DNA from 2 places in the Methylocystis sp. SB2 genome. Region 2 is predicted to be linked to the other one. Evidence: predicted binding sites of a transcription regulator. Region 2 holds the regulator's gene; the other holds the start of a gene.
What was found. Region 2 encodes LexA, which represses DNA repair genes until DNA is damaged. Its sites were predicted from a motif close to TGTTCNNNNTGTGTTCNG; they were not measured.
Positions count from the first base shown of each region.

Region 1: recA (recombinase RecA) is a predicted target of LexA. The motif match lies at 3,914-3,931, and genes of this name have one in related genera.

Region 1 is NZ_CP187401.1:1,207,856-1,213,227, reverse strand. It holds gene alaS (alanine--tRNA ligase) at 1-2,409, opposite strand, end outside; gene recA (recombinase RecA) at 2,703-3,776, opposite strand; gene ACPS74_RS06030 (phospholipase D-like domain-containing protein) at 3,955-5,372, opposite strand, start outside.
Region 2 is NZ_CP187401.1:545,189-550,560, reverse strand. It holds gene ACPS74_RS02790 (ComEC/Rec2 family competence protein) at 1-359, shown strand, start outside; gene lexA (transcriptional repressor LexA) at 472-1,182, opposite strand; gene gltX (glutamate--tRNA ligase) at 1,401-2,825, shown strand; gene ACPS74_RS02775 (citrate synthase) at 3,136-4,422, shown strand; gene ACPS74_RS02770 (YcjX family protein) at 4,582-5,372, shown strand, end outside.

The DNA of each region.
Region 1 (5,372 bases), 660 kb from region 2:
GGCGTCGTCGACCATCGACTTCAAGTCCTTGGCCTCGATGCCTTCGACCGCGCGCGCCAGCAGCTTGACGCCGCCGATGTCGCGCGGCTTATCGGCGGCGCCGTCGACAGCGCCCCCGCCCATCGCGAGCTTGCGTTTGGCGTCCGCGAGTTCGCGTTCAAGCCGTTTGCGTTCGTCGAGAAGAGCCGCAAGCCGCGCCGGCGCGTCTTCGACCGGGGCGCGCATCAGCGCCGCCATGTCGCGCAGCGCGCGCGATTGCGCGACAAGCTGGCTGCGCGCGCCCTCGGCGGTGCGCGCCTCGATGCGGCGCACGCCGGACGCGACCGCGCCCTCGCCGACGATGGCGACGAGGCCGATGTCGCCGGTACGGGCGACATGCGTGCCGCCGCACAGCTCGACGGAGAAGGGATGCGCGGCGCCGGGACTCACCGGGCCCATCGAGACGACGCGCACTTCGTCGCCGTATTTCTCGCCAAAGAGCGCGCGCGCGCCGGAGCGAATGGCGTCGTCCTGCGCCATCACCCGCGTCTCGACGGGCGCATTGTCCTGAACGATTTCATTGGCGAGCGTCTCGACGCGCGCCAGCTCCTCATCGGTGAGCGGCTTGGGATGGGTGAAGTCGAAACGCAGCCGATCTGGCGCAACGAGCGACCCCCTTTGCGCCACATGCTCGCCGAGCACCTGCCGCAGCGCCTCATGAAGAATATGGGTGGCCGAATGGTTGGCGCGCGACTGGGTGCGGCGCTCGTGATCGACGTCGAGCTCGAGCGCGAGGCCGGGCGTGATCTCGCCCTCTTCGACGACGCCCTCGTGAACGATGAGGTCGCCGAGCTTCTTAACGGTGTTTTCGACGCGAAAGCGCAGGCCGCGGGCGCGCATCACGCCGACATCGCCGACCTGTCCGCCCGACTCGCCGTAGAAGGGGGTCTGATTGAGGATCAGCGCCCCGCGCGCGCCCTCCTTCAGCGAAAAGGCCTCGCCGCCGTCATGAATGATGGCGGTGACGACGCCCTCGCTTCTTTCGGTTTCGTAGCCGAGGAATTCGGTCGCGCCGAGACGTTCCTTCAGCGCGAACCAGAGCGCTTCGGTCGCGGTTTCGCCGGAGCCGGCCCAGGCCTTGCGCGCGTCGGCCCGCTGGCGCTCCATCGCGGCGTTGAAGATTTCCTTGTCGACGCCGATGCCGCGCGGACGTAAGGCGTCCTCGGTGAGATCGAGCGGAAAGCCGTAAGTGTCGTAGAGTTTGAACGCCGTTTCGCCGGAGAGCTTGTCGCCCTGGCCGAGCGCCGCCGTCTCTTCGTCGAGGATCGCGAGGCCTCGCGCGAGCGTGGCGCGAAAGCGCGTTTCTTCGGAAAGCAGCGTATCGGCGATCAGCGACTGCGCGCGAACGAGCTCCGGATAGGCCTGGCCCATCTCGGCGACGAGCGTCGGCGCCAGCTTCCACATCAGCGGTTCTTTCGCGCCGAGCAGCTGCGCGTGCCGCATGGCGCGGCGCATGATTCGGCGCAGCACATAGCCGCGGCCTTCGTTCGACGGCGTGACGCCGTCGGCGACGAGGAAGGAGGAGGCGCGCAGATGGTCGGCGATGACGCGATGGCTCGCGCCCTGCGGGCCGTCGACCGGCGCGCCGGTGAAATCGGCGACCGCGCCGGTCAGCGCGCGGAAGAGATCGATGTCGTAATTGGAGGTCACGCCCTGCATCAGCGCGGCGATGCGCTCCAATCCCATGCCGGTGTCGATCGAGGGGCGCGGCAGCGGGGCGCGTTGCCCCGGCGCCACCTGCTCATATTGCATGAAGACGAGGTTCCAGAATTCCAGGAATCTGTCGCCGTCCTCGTCCGGACTGCCGGGCGGACCGCCTTTGAGCGTCTCGCCCTGGTCGTAGAAGATCTCCGAGCAGGGGCCGCAGGGACCGGTGTCGCCCATGCTCCAGAAATTGTCAGAACTGGCGATGCGGATGATCCGACTGTCGTTGAAGCCGGCGATCTTTTTCCACAGATCATAGGCCTCGTCGTCGTCGTGATAGACGGTGACGAGCAGCCGATCGACGTTGAGCCCGAATTCGCGCGTAATGAGGTTCCAGGCGAGTTCGATCGCGCCTTCCTTGAAATAGTCGCCGAAGGAGAAATTGCCCAGCATTTCAAAGAAGGTGTGATGGCGCGCGGTGTAGCCGACATTGTCGAGGTCGTTATGCTTGCCGCCGGCGCGCACGCATTTTTGCGCCGAGGCGGCGCGCGCATAGGCGCGCTTTTCGACGCCGGTGAAGACGTTCTTGAATTGCACCATGCCGGCGTTGGTGAACATCAACGTCGGATCATTGTGCGGCACGAGCGACGATGAGGCGACTTTCTCGTGCCCCTTGTGCGCGAAATAGTCGAGGAAGGCGGTGCGGATCTGGTTGACGCCACTCATGCGGTCACGGCTCGCGAATGCGCTCCCGTCGCCGAAGCGGCTTCTGCGCCGATGCGGGAGACGCGTTTAAACAATAACCTGGAGCGGCTTTTCGTTTCAACGAAACAGGGACGGCCCGAGGTTGCGGCGAAGGCTGCGGCAGGCGGCGCCGTCGCGCGCTTCGTCCTGCGCGATATGACAGTTTCGGGGGGAAACGGCAATGGCGAGGGGACCGTTAGGACCCCTGCGCTGTTCCAATCGCGGGCGCGCGAAGCGCCGCTTGACGCGCCGGCTGACTGCGACGCGTGAGCCGGCTAAGCCTCGCCCGCCTCGTTGTCATCGGGCGCGTCAAGAATACGCTCGGCGATCAGCCCGGCGTTCTCGCGGATCGCCTGTTCGATGCGCTGCGCGGCCTCGGGGTTTTGCTTCAAAAAGCTCTTGGCGTTCTCGCGGCCCTGGCCGAGCCTCTGGCTGTCGTAGGAGAACCAGGCGCCCGACTTCTCGACGACGCCGGCCTTGACGCCAAGATCGATCAATTCGCCGAATTTGGAGACGCCCTCGCCATACATGATGTCGAATTCGACCTGTTTGAACGGCGGCGCGACCTTGTTCTTGACCACTTTGACGCGGGTCTGGTTGCCGGTCGTCTCGTCGCGGTCCTTGATCGCGCCGATACGGCGGATGTCGAGCCGCACCGAGGCGTAGAATTTCAGCGCATTGCCGCCGGTCGTCGTCTCGGGCGAACCGTACATCACGCCGATCTTCATGCGGATCTGATTGATGAAGATGACGAGCGTGTTGGAGCGGGCGATCGAGGCGGTGAGCTTGCGCAGCGCCTGGCTCATCAGCCGCGCCTGCAGGCCGGGCTGCACGTCGCCCATCTCGCCCTCGATTTCGGCGCGGGGCGTCAGCGCCGCCACCGAATCGACGACGAGCACGTCGACGGCGCCCGAGCGCACCAGCGTGTCGGTGATCTCAAGCGCCTGCTCGCCGGTGTCGGGCTGCGAAATCAGGAGATCTTCGAGATTGACGCCCAGCTTGCGGGCGTAGATCGGGTCGAGCGCATGTTCCGCGTCGACGAAGGCGCAGACGCCGCCCAATTTTTGCGCCTCGGCGATGACATGCAAGGTGAGGGTGGTCTTGCCGGAGGATTCCGGCCCGTAGATCTCAACGACGCGGCCGCGCGGCAGGCCGCCGACGCCCAGCGCGATGTCGAGTCCCAGCGAGCCGGTCGAGATCGTCTCGATCTCAACGGCCTTCTGGTTCTTGCCGAGCCGCATGATCGAGCCTTTGCCGAAAGCGCGCTCGATCTGCGACAGAGCGGCGTCGAGCGCCTTGGTCTTGTCCACGGACGTCCCTTCCACGAGGCGGAGATTGGCTTGGCTCACGGCTGAAAATTCCTTCTGACAGGTTAGCTAGGCGCAGGCAATGCGGCTGCGAGGGGCGGGCCAAACGCGCCAAGGCGAGAAGGGGGACGGCGCGCTTGACCCTGACCTCCAGTGTGCACGATTTGTTCTTTTTGCCAAGTTCTTTTTTTGTTCGGGCTGGATCGAGCAGGTGATCTCGTTAAGCAAACAATTCGCGATCCCGAATCTTTCTGGCGTTTGTAAAGTCCTCAAGCCACCAAGGCTCCTCGGTCGGCGCGCGAGGCGGTCTAGCCAGCTTAAGTTGCTTCCTGGCGGCGGCGGCCTCCTCTTGCGCCACCCTGAAATGGTAGTGATCGAAGATGCGTATCGCCTCAATGACGTAGGAAACGGCGATGCGCCGATCCCGGATCAGGAGAAGATTTTCTCCATTCTTCAGATCGGCAGGGGAGGAGAAGTTATAGGATCCCAGATAAACGCGAGCGCTCGGTTTATCGAAATCGATAACGAGGAATTTATGGTGCATTCGGATGCCCCCTCCACCCGTGGGCTCCTCCGAAAAGGGTTCCGGAACGTTCTTGCCCAGCTTCTCAGGGAAAACCGGGGCGACGTTGCCGTCAGGCTTCTGCAAATCGATGCCGCCGACTTCGCGATCCGAAATGCCGTAAACAAAAAGGGCGTCGTCCTCGGTGACCTTTTTTATCGCATCGAATATCGGCCCCGGCGTCTGATACAGAAACGCCAGCGAATAAAACAAACACGAGGTGGTTTTATCGTGGATGTCATCAGCGACCTTCTTCAGTAGGGCGTTCTTGGTCGCGTGCGGCGAAAATGATAGTTTCGCGTCGATATCCGGCAAGTCCAGGTCGCCCCATTTGGCGCAATCGGTTTGGCCAAAGACTCTGGCTTCATCGGACTGCCAATAATTTTGGAAAGCTGCGCGAGATTGCTTTACTGCGCTCTTTCCTTGCAACACAAGCGCATTGTTGGATTGAACATAAAACCCGCGCCAACTGAAATTGGTCGAGCCACAAACGACCTTCTTCAGCTTGGAGCCGTCGACAACGATCGTCTTGTTGTGTTGAAGGCTGGCCATGTGCTGACGCTTGACATTATCGGCGCCAGCCGAAGCCATTAGCCGTTCTGCAGCCTCGTTCTCGCTGGAGCCCTCTTCGCCGTGATCCTTGCTGTCATCAATGATGATTTTCAGCCGCTTCCCTAGTTTCTCGAGACGCGACACGATTTCAGGCAAGTTCAGATCATACGCTACAACGAACACCTGCGCCTTCCGATCCGCAATCGCCTCATCAAGCGTTTCGAGGATTGCGTCGCGCGCCTCGAACCCCATCCATCGGTATGCTTCAGACGCCTTCGGATGAGTCGGCGCGAAGTCGAGCCCTTCTGCGGCCTTGCCCGGCAATAGTTTTGAGATAGGACCTGCCGACTCATATCTGTCGACGAACGCTTGAGATGACACAAAGCCGCGGGTGAATGTAACGTTGAGCACGTCCGGATAGGTTTCGCGCCGCAACTCTATCGCGGCTTCCTGCGCTACGCCGTAACTGAGCTCATCGAGCTCGTTCATGAAGACCGGCGTCACCCGATAGACGAATTCTCCCG
Region 2 (5,372 bases):
CCTGCGACGACACGGGTTGCGTGGCGAAGGCCGTCAATGGCCGCTTTGTCGCGCTCGTCGCCGGGCGCGGCGGCTTCTTCGAAGACTGCGCGCGCGCCGCCGTCATCGTGACGCCTCTCTACGCGCCATTGGGCTGTGCGGCGCCGATCGTGATCGATCGCCACAGACTATCGGAAACCGGGGCAGTGACTTTGCGGTTCAAGGCGGAGGGCGTCGAATGGACGACGGCGCGCGCGATCGATGAGGATCGGCCCTGGTCGCCGGCGCCCCGCAATCGCCGCACGTCAGGATTCACGGCGCCGCTGAGCGATGAAGAGCGCAGCGCTGAAGATGCGCGCGCGATGGAGCCGCTGGAGTAGGGCGGCGCAATTCACGCGTCATTGCGAGGAGCGTCGCGACGAAGCAATCCAGGGGCGGCGTCAAAGCGCTGGATAGCGTCGCTACGCTCGCAATGACGGCGTCGCATAGAAGTTAGTATTTCCGCAGGAGGCTCACGAGCCTGCCCTGAATGCGCACGCGATCGGGGCCGAAGATCCGCGTCTCATAGGCGGGATTGGCGGCCTCCAACGCGATCGAGGCGCCGCGCTTGCGCAGACGTTTGAGCGTCGCCTCCTCATCGTCGATCAGCGCCACGACGATGTCGCCGGTGTCGGCGCTGTCCTGCTTGCGGATCACGACCGTATCGCCGTCGAGGATTCCCGCTTCGATCATCGAATCGCCGCGCACTTCGAGCGCGAAGTGCTCGCCGCTCGAGAGCAGGTCGGGCGGCAGGCTGATGGTGTGGCTGCGATTCTGGATGGCGGAGATCGGCGTGCCGGCGGCGATGCGCCCCATGACCGGAATGGCGACCTGATGGTCGCCTTCGTCCTCGAAACGTTCGCTGAGCGGCCGGACGCGCCCGAGATTCCCCTCGATGACGGACGGCGAGAACTTGCCGTTGCGCCCGCCGGCGGTGCGCGGCGTGGCCGATTCAGGCAGACGCAGAACTTCGAGCGCGCGGGCGCGATTGGGCAGGCGGCGGATGAATCCGCGTTCCTCGAGCGCGAGAATCAGCCGATGAATCCCCGATTTCGACCGCAGGTCGAGCGCGTCCTTCATCTCGTCGAAGGACGGCGGCACGCCCGACTCCTTCAGACGTTCATGAATGAAGCGCAACAGATCGTTTTGTTTTTTGGTCAGCATCGCCGCACCGCCCCGCAAGCCGAATCGTTGATTTTGGCTGAGCCGCAGCTTCTGGCTCGATAACCTAAACAAATCATGAACAGAACGATATCGGTTCTTACTGCGTTCCGCAAGCCATATGTTCACGCTTTGGTTAAACCATCATCGTGACGAACTATGTTCGCCTCGCGTGCGCCGTGTTAGACGGGCCGACCCAATTCGAGGAATTCGCCGCGCTCATGTCACAGGTCGTCACCCGCTTCGCTCCATCGCCCACCGGCTTTCTGCACATCGGCGGGGCGCGCACGGCGCTGTTCAACTGGCTTTACGCCAAGAAGCACGGCGGGCGGATGATGCTGCGAATCGAAGACACCGACCGCGAGCGCTCCACGCAAGCGGCGATCGGCGCCATCATCGATGGCCTCCAGTGGCTCGGCCTCGAATGGGATGGCGACATCGTCTACCAGTCCTCGCGGGCCGCGCGCCATGCCGAGGTCGCCGAAGCGCTGCTGGCGCAGGGACACGCCTATCGCTGCTACGCCACGGCGCAGGAGCTCGAGGAGATGCGCGAGAAGGCTAAGGCGGAAAAGCGCCCTTGGCGCTACGACGGCCGCTGGCGCGACCGCGATCCCGCCGAGGCGCCCGCCGGCGCGCCCTATGTCGTGCGCATCAAGGCGCCCCAGGACGGCGAGACGATCGTCGATGACGCCGTGCAGGGACGCGTCGTCTTTCAGAACAAGGATCTTGACGACTTCATTCTGCTGCGCTCGGACGGCGCGCCAACCTACATGCTCGCGGTCGTCGTCGACGATCACGACATGGGCGTCACGCAGATCATTCGCGGCGACGATCATCTCACCAATGCTGGGCGCCAGACGCATATCTATCAGGCGATGGGGTGGACGATCCCGGCCTTCGCGCATATTCCGCTGATTCACGGACCGGACGGCGCCAAGCTTTCGAAGCGCCATGGCGCGCTCGGCGTCGACGCCTACCGCGGGATGGGCTATCTGCCGGCCGCGCTGCGCAACTACCTCGTTCGATTGGGGTGGTCGCAGGGCGACAAGGAGTTCTTCACGACGCCGGAGATGGTCGAGTCGTTTGATCTCGCGCAGGTGCACCGTTCGCCGGCGCGCTTCGATTTCGCCAAGCTCGAAAATATGAACGGCCATTATCTGCGCGATAGCGATGATGACGAGCTGTTGGATTTGCTCGTCGCCACGCTTCCCTATCTCGAAGGCGGCGGCGCCATCGCACAGGCGCTCGACGACAGAACGCGTGGGCAGTTGCGCGCCGCCTTGCCGGGCCTGAAGGCGCGTGCGAAGACTTTGAACGAACTTCTCGACGGCGCGGGCTTTCTCTTCGCGCAGCGTCCGCTGTCGCTCGACGCAAAGGCGGCGCAGCTGCTTTCGGCGGAAGCGCGCGTGCGGCTTGCGCAGCTTGTCGAGAAACTTGCAGGGCTTCCGAACTGGACGGCCGCAACGACGGAAGCGGTCGTGCGCGATCTCGCGACAGCGCTTGGCGTCAAACTGGGCGATCTCGCACAGCCTTTGCGCGCCGCGCTCACCGGCCGCGCGACCTCGCCCGGCATTTTCGACGTGCTGGAAATTTTGGGGCGCGAGGAAAGTCTTGCGCGAATTTCCGATCAGGCGGCTATGGCGTAACCCGCATCGCCGCGGCGTTGGCGCGCGTAAAAATCGCTGACGCGATTTTCGGCGCCGCGCCGTTTTCCGCGCCACGGCGAAACACATCGCCCTTATTCGCGAGGCATGCGCGAAACGCGTGGCGCGCGCTTGACAGCCCTTGCGGTTGATATAGCTTTTTGCACCGCACAACAAACCGAATGCAACGCATCGGCGTGCGCGTGAAAGCGACGACATCGCGAATGTGACGCAATTCATGCATAGCGTTCGCGCGCGTCGCGCCGCGATCCGGCTCGTTGCGAGCGCGGGGGCGGTTGAGAGGGGAGCGGGTATGCCGGAGAAGAATGCTATCTTCACAGTCGGCGACGGATCGGTCGATTTGCCGATCAAGGATGGCACGCTGGGGCCGTCCGTTGCGGACATCCGCAATCTCTACGCCGAAACCGGCATGTTCACCTTCGATCCGGGATTCACCGCGACGGCGTCATGCGAATCGAAGATCACCTTTATCGACGGTGAAGCCGGCGTTCTACTTTATCGCGGCTATCCGATTGAACAGCTTGCCGAACATGGCGACTTTCTCGAAACCTGCTACCTGCTGCTTTATGGAGAATTGCCGTCCGCCGCCGAGAAGGCGAATTTCGACTATCGGATCACGCGCCACACAATGGTGCATGAGCAGATGGCGCGATTCTTCCAGGGGTTCCGCCGCGACGCGCATCCGATGGCGGTGATGGTCGCCTCCGTGGGCGCGCTCTCCGCCTTCTATCACGACTCGACGAACATCGCCGATCCCACCCAGCGGATGGTGGCGTCGACGCGCATGATCGCGAAGATCCCGACGCTCGCGGCGATGGCCTATAAATATTCGGTCGGCCAGCCGTTCGTTTATCCAAAGAACGACCTCGACTACACGTCGAACTTCCTGCGCATGTGCTTCGCCGTCCCCTGCGAGGAATATAAAGTCAATCCGGTGCTGTCGCGCGCGCTCGACCGGATCTTCATCCTGCACGCCGATCACGAACAGAACGCATCGACCTCGACCGTTCGACTGTCCGGCTCGTCTGGGGCGAATCCTTTCGCCTGCATTGCGGCGGGCATCGCCTCGCTTTGGGGGCCGGCGCATGGCGGCGCCAATGAAGCGGTGCTGAAAATGCTCGCGGAAATCGGCACGCCGGACCGCATTCCGCAGTTCATCACGCGCGCCAAGGACAAGAACGATCCGTTTCGCCTCATGGGCTTTGGCCATCGCGTCTATAAGAACTACGATCCGCGCGCCAAGATCATGCAGCGCACCACGCGCGAAGTGTTGAACGAACTCGGCGTCAAGGACGATCTGCTCGACGTCGCGCTGGAGCTCGAGCGCATCGCCCTGCACGATGATTATTTCATCGAGAAACAACTCTATCCCAACATCGACTTCTATTCTGGCATCACGCTCAAGGCGATGAATTTCCCGACGGCGATGTTCACGGTGTTGTTCGCGGTCGCGCGCACTGTCGGCTGGATCGCCCAGTGGAAGGAGATGATCGAGGATCAGGGTTCGCGCATCGGTCGTCCGCGTCAGCTCTATACGGGCGAGAAGCAGCGGGACTATGTGCCGATGTCGAAGCGGTGATGATGCGCGCCGGGCCGCGGTAGGCGCTCGTCTCCACTCCCATCCGGCGCGGAATCGCTCTGGCCAGTCTTCACCTTGGTTTGCAGCGCGACATGTTCTCACCGGCGTCTCTTGATGGGACGCGACGTGATGCTATAGGTCGGCGGACCCGGAGCGCCTTTGTCGCAATTATCCGATCTGCTGTTCGAAACGCGCATCGCCACCGAGAGCGTCGCCGACTTTCTCGCGGGCGGGCGCCTGCGGCTTGGCGTCACCGGCCTGTCGCGCTCCGGCAAGACGGTCTTCATCACCGCGCTCGTGCACCATTTGACGCGGGCGATATCGGCGCGGCCGGAAAAGGGCGGCGAGAGCAAGACTCAGCTCCCGGTGTTTCGCGCGCTCGCCGAAGGTCGCATCACCTCGGCGCATCTCGATCCGCAGCCCGATTACAGCGTCCCGCGCTTCGCTTACGAGGAGCATCTTGCGGCGCTCACCGGGCTAGACCGGCATTGGCCGCAATCGACGCGACGTATCTCCGAACTGCGGGTGACGCTGGAATATCGCTCGAAGGGCTGGTCGCTGCGCAAAGGCTTCGGCCAGGGGCCGACGCGACTCGACATCGACATCGTCGATTATCCCGGCGAATGGCTGCTCGACCTGCCGCTTCTTGGCAAATCCTACGCGCAATGGTCTCACGAGACGCTCGACGCCTCGAGCGCCTCTGCGCGGGCGATGATCGCAAGCGAGTGGCGGGGCCTGACCGCGAATACGGACGTCAAGGCGCGCTATAGCGAAGAAACCGCGCAGAAGCTGGCGCAGACCTTCACCCAATATCTGCGTCTGGCGCGCTCCGAGCGTTTCGCGCTCTCGAGCCTGCCGCCGGGTCGGTTTCTGATGCCGGGCGATCTCGAAGGATCGCCGGCGCTGACCTTCGCGCCGCTGCCCGTCTCCGAGGGCGAGGAGTTGCCCTA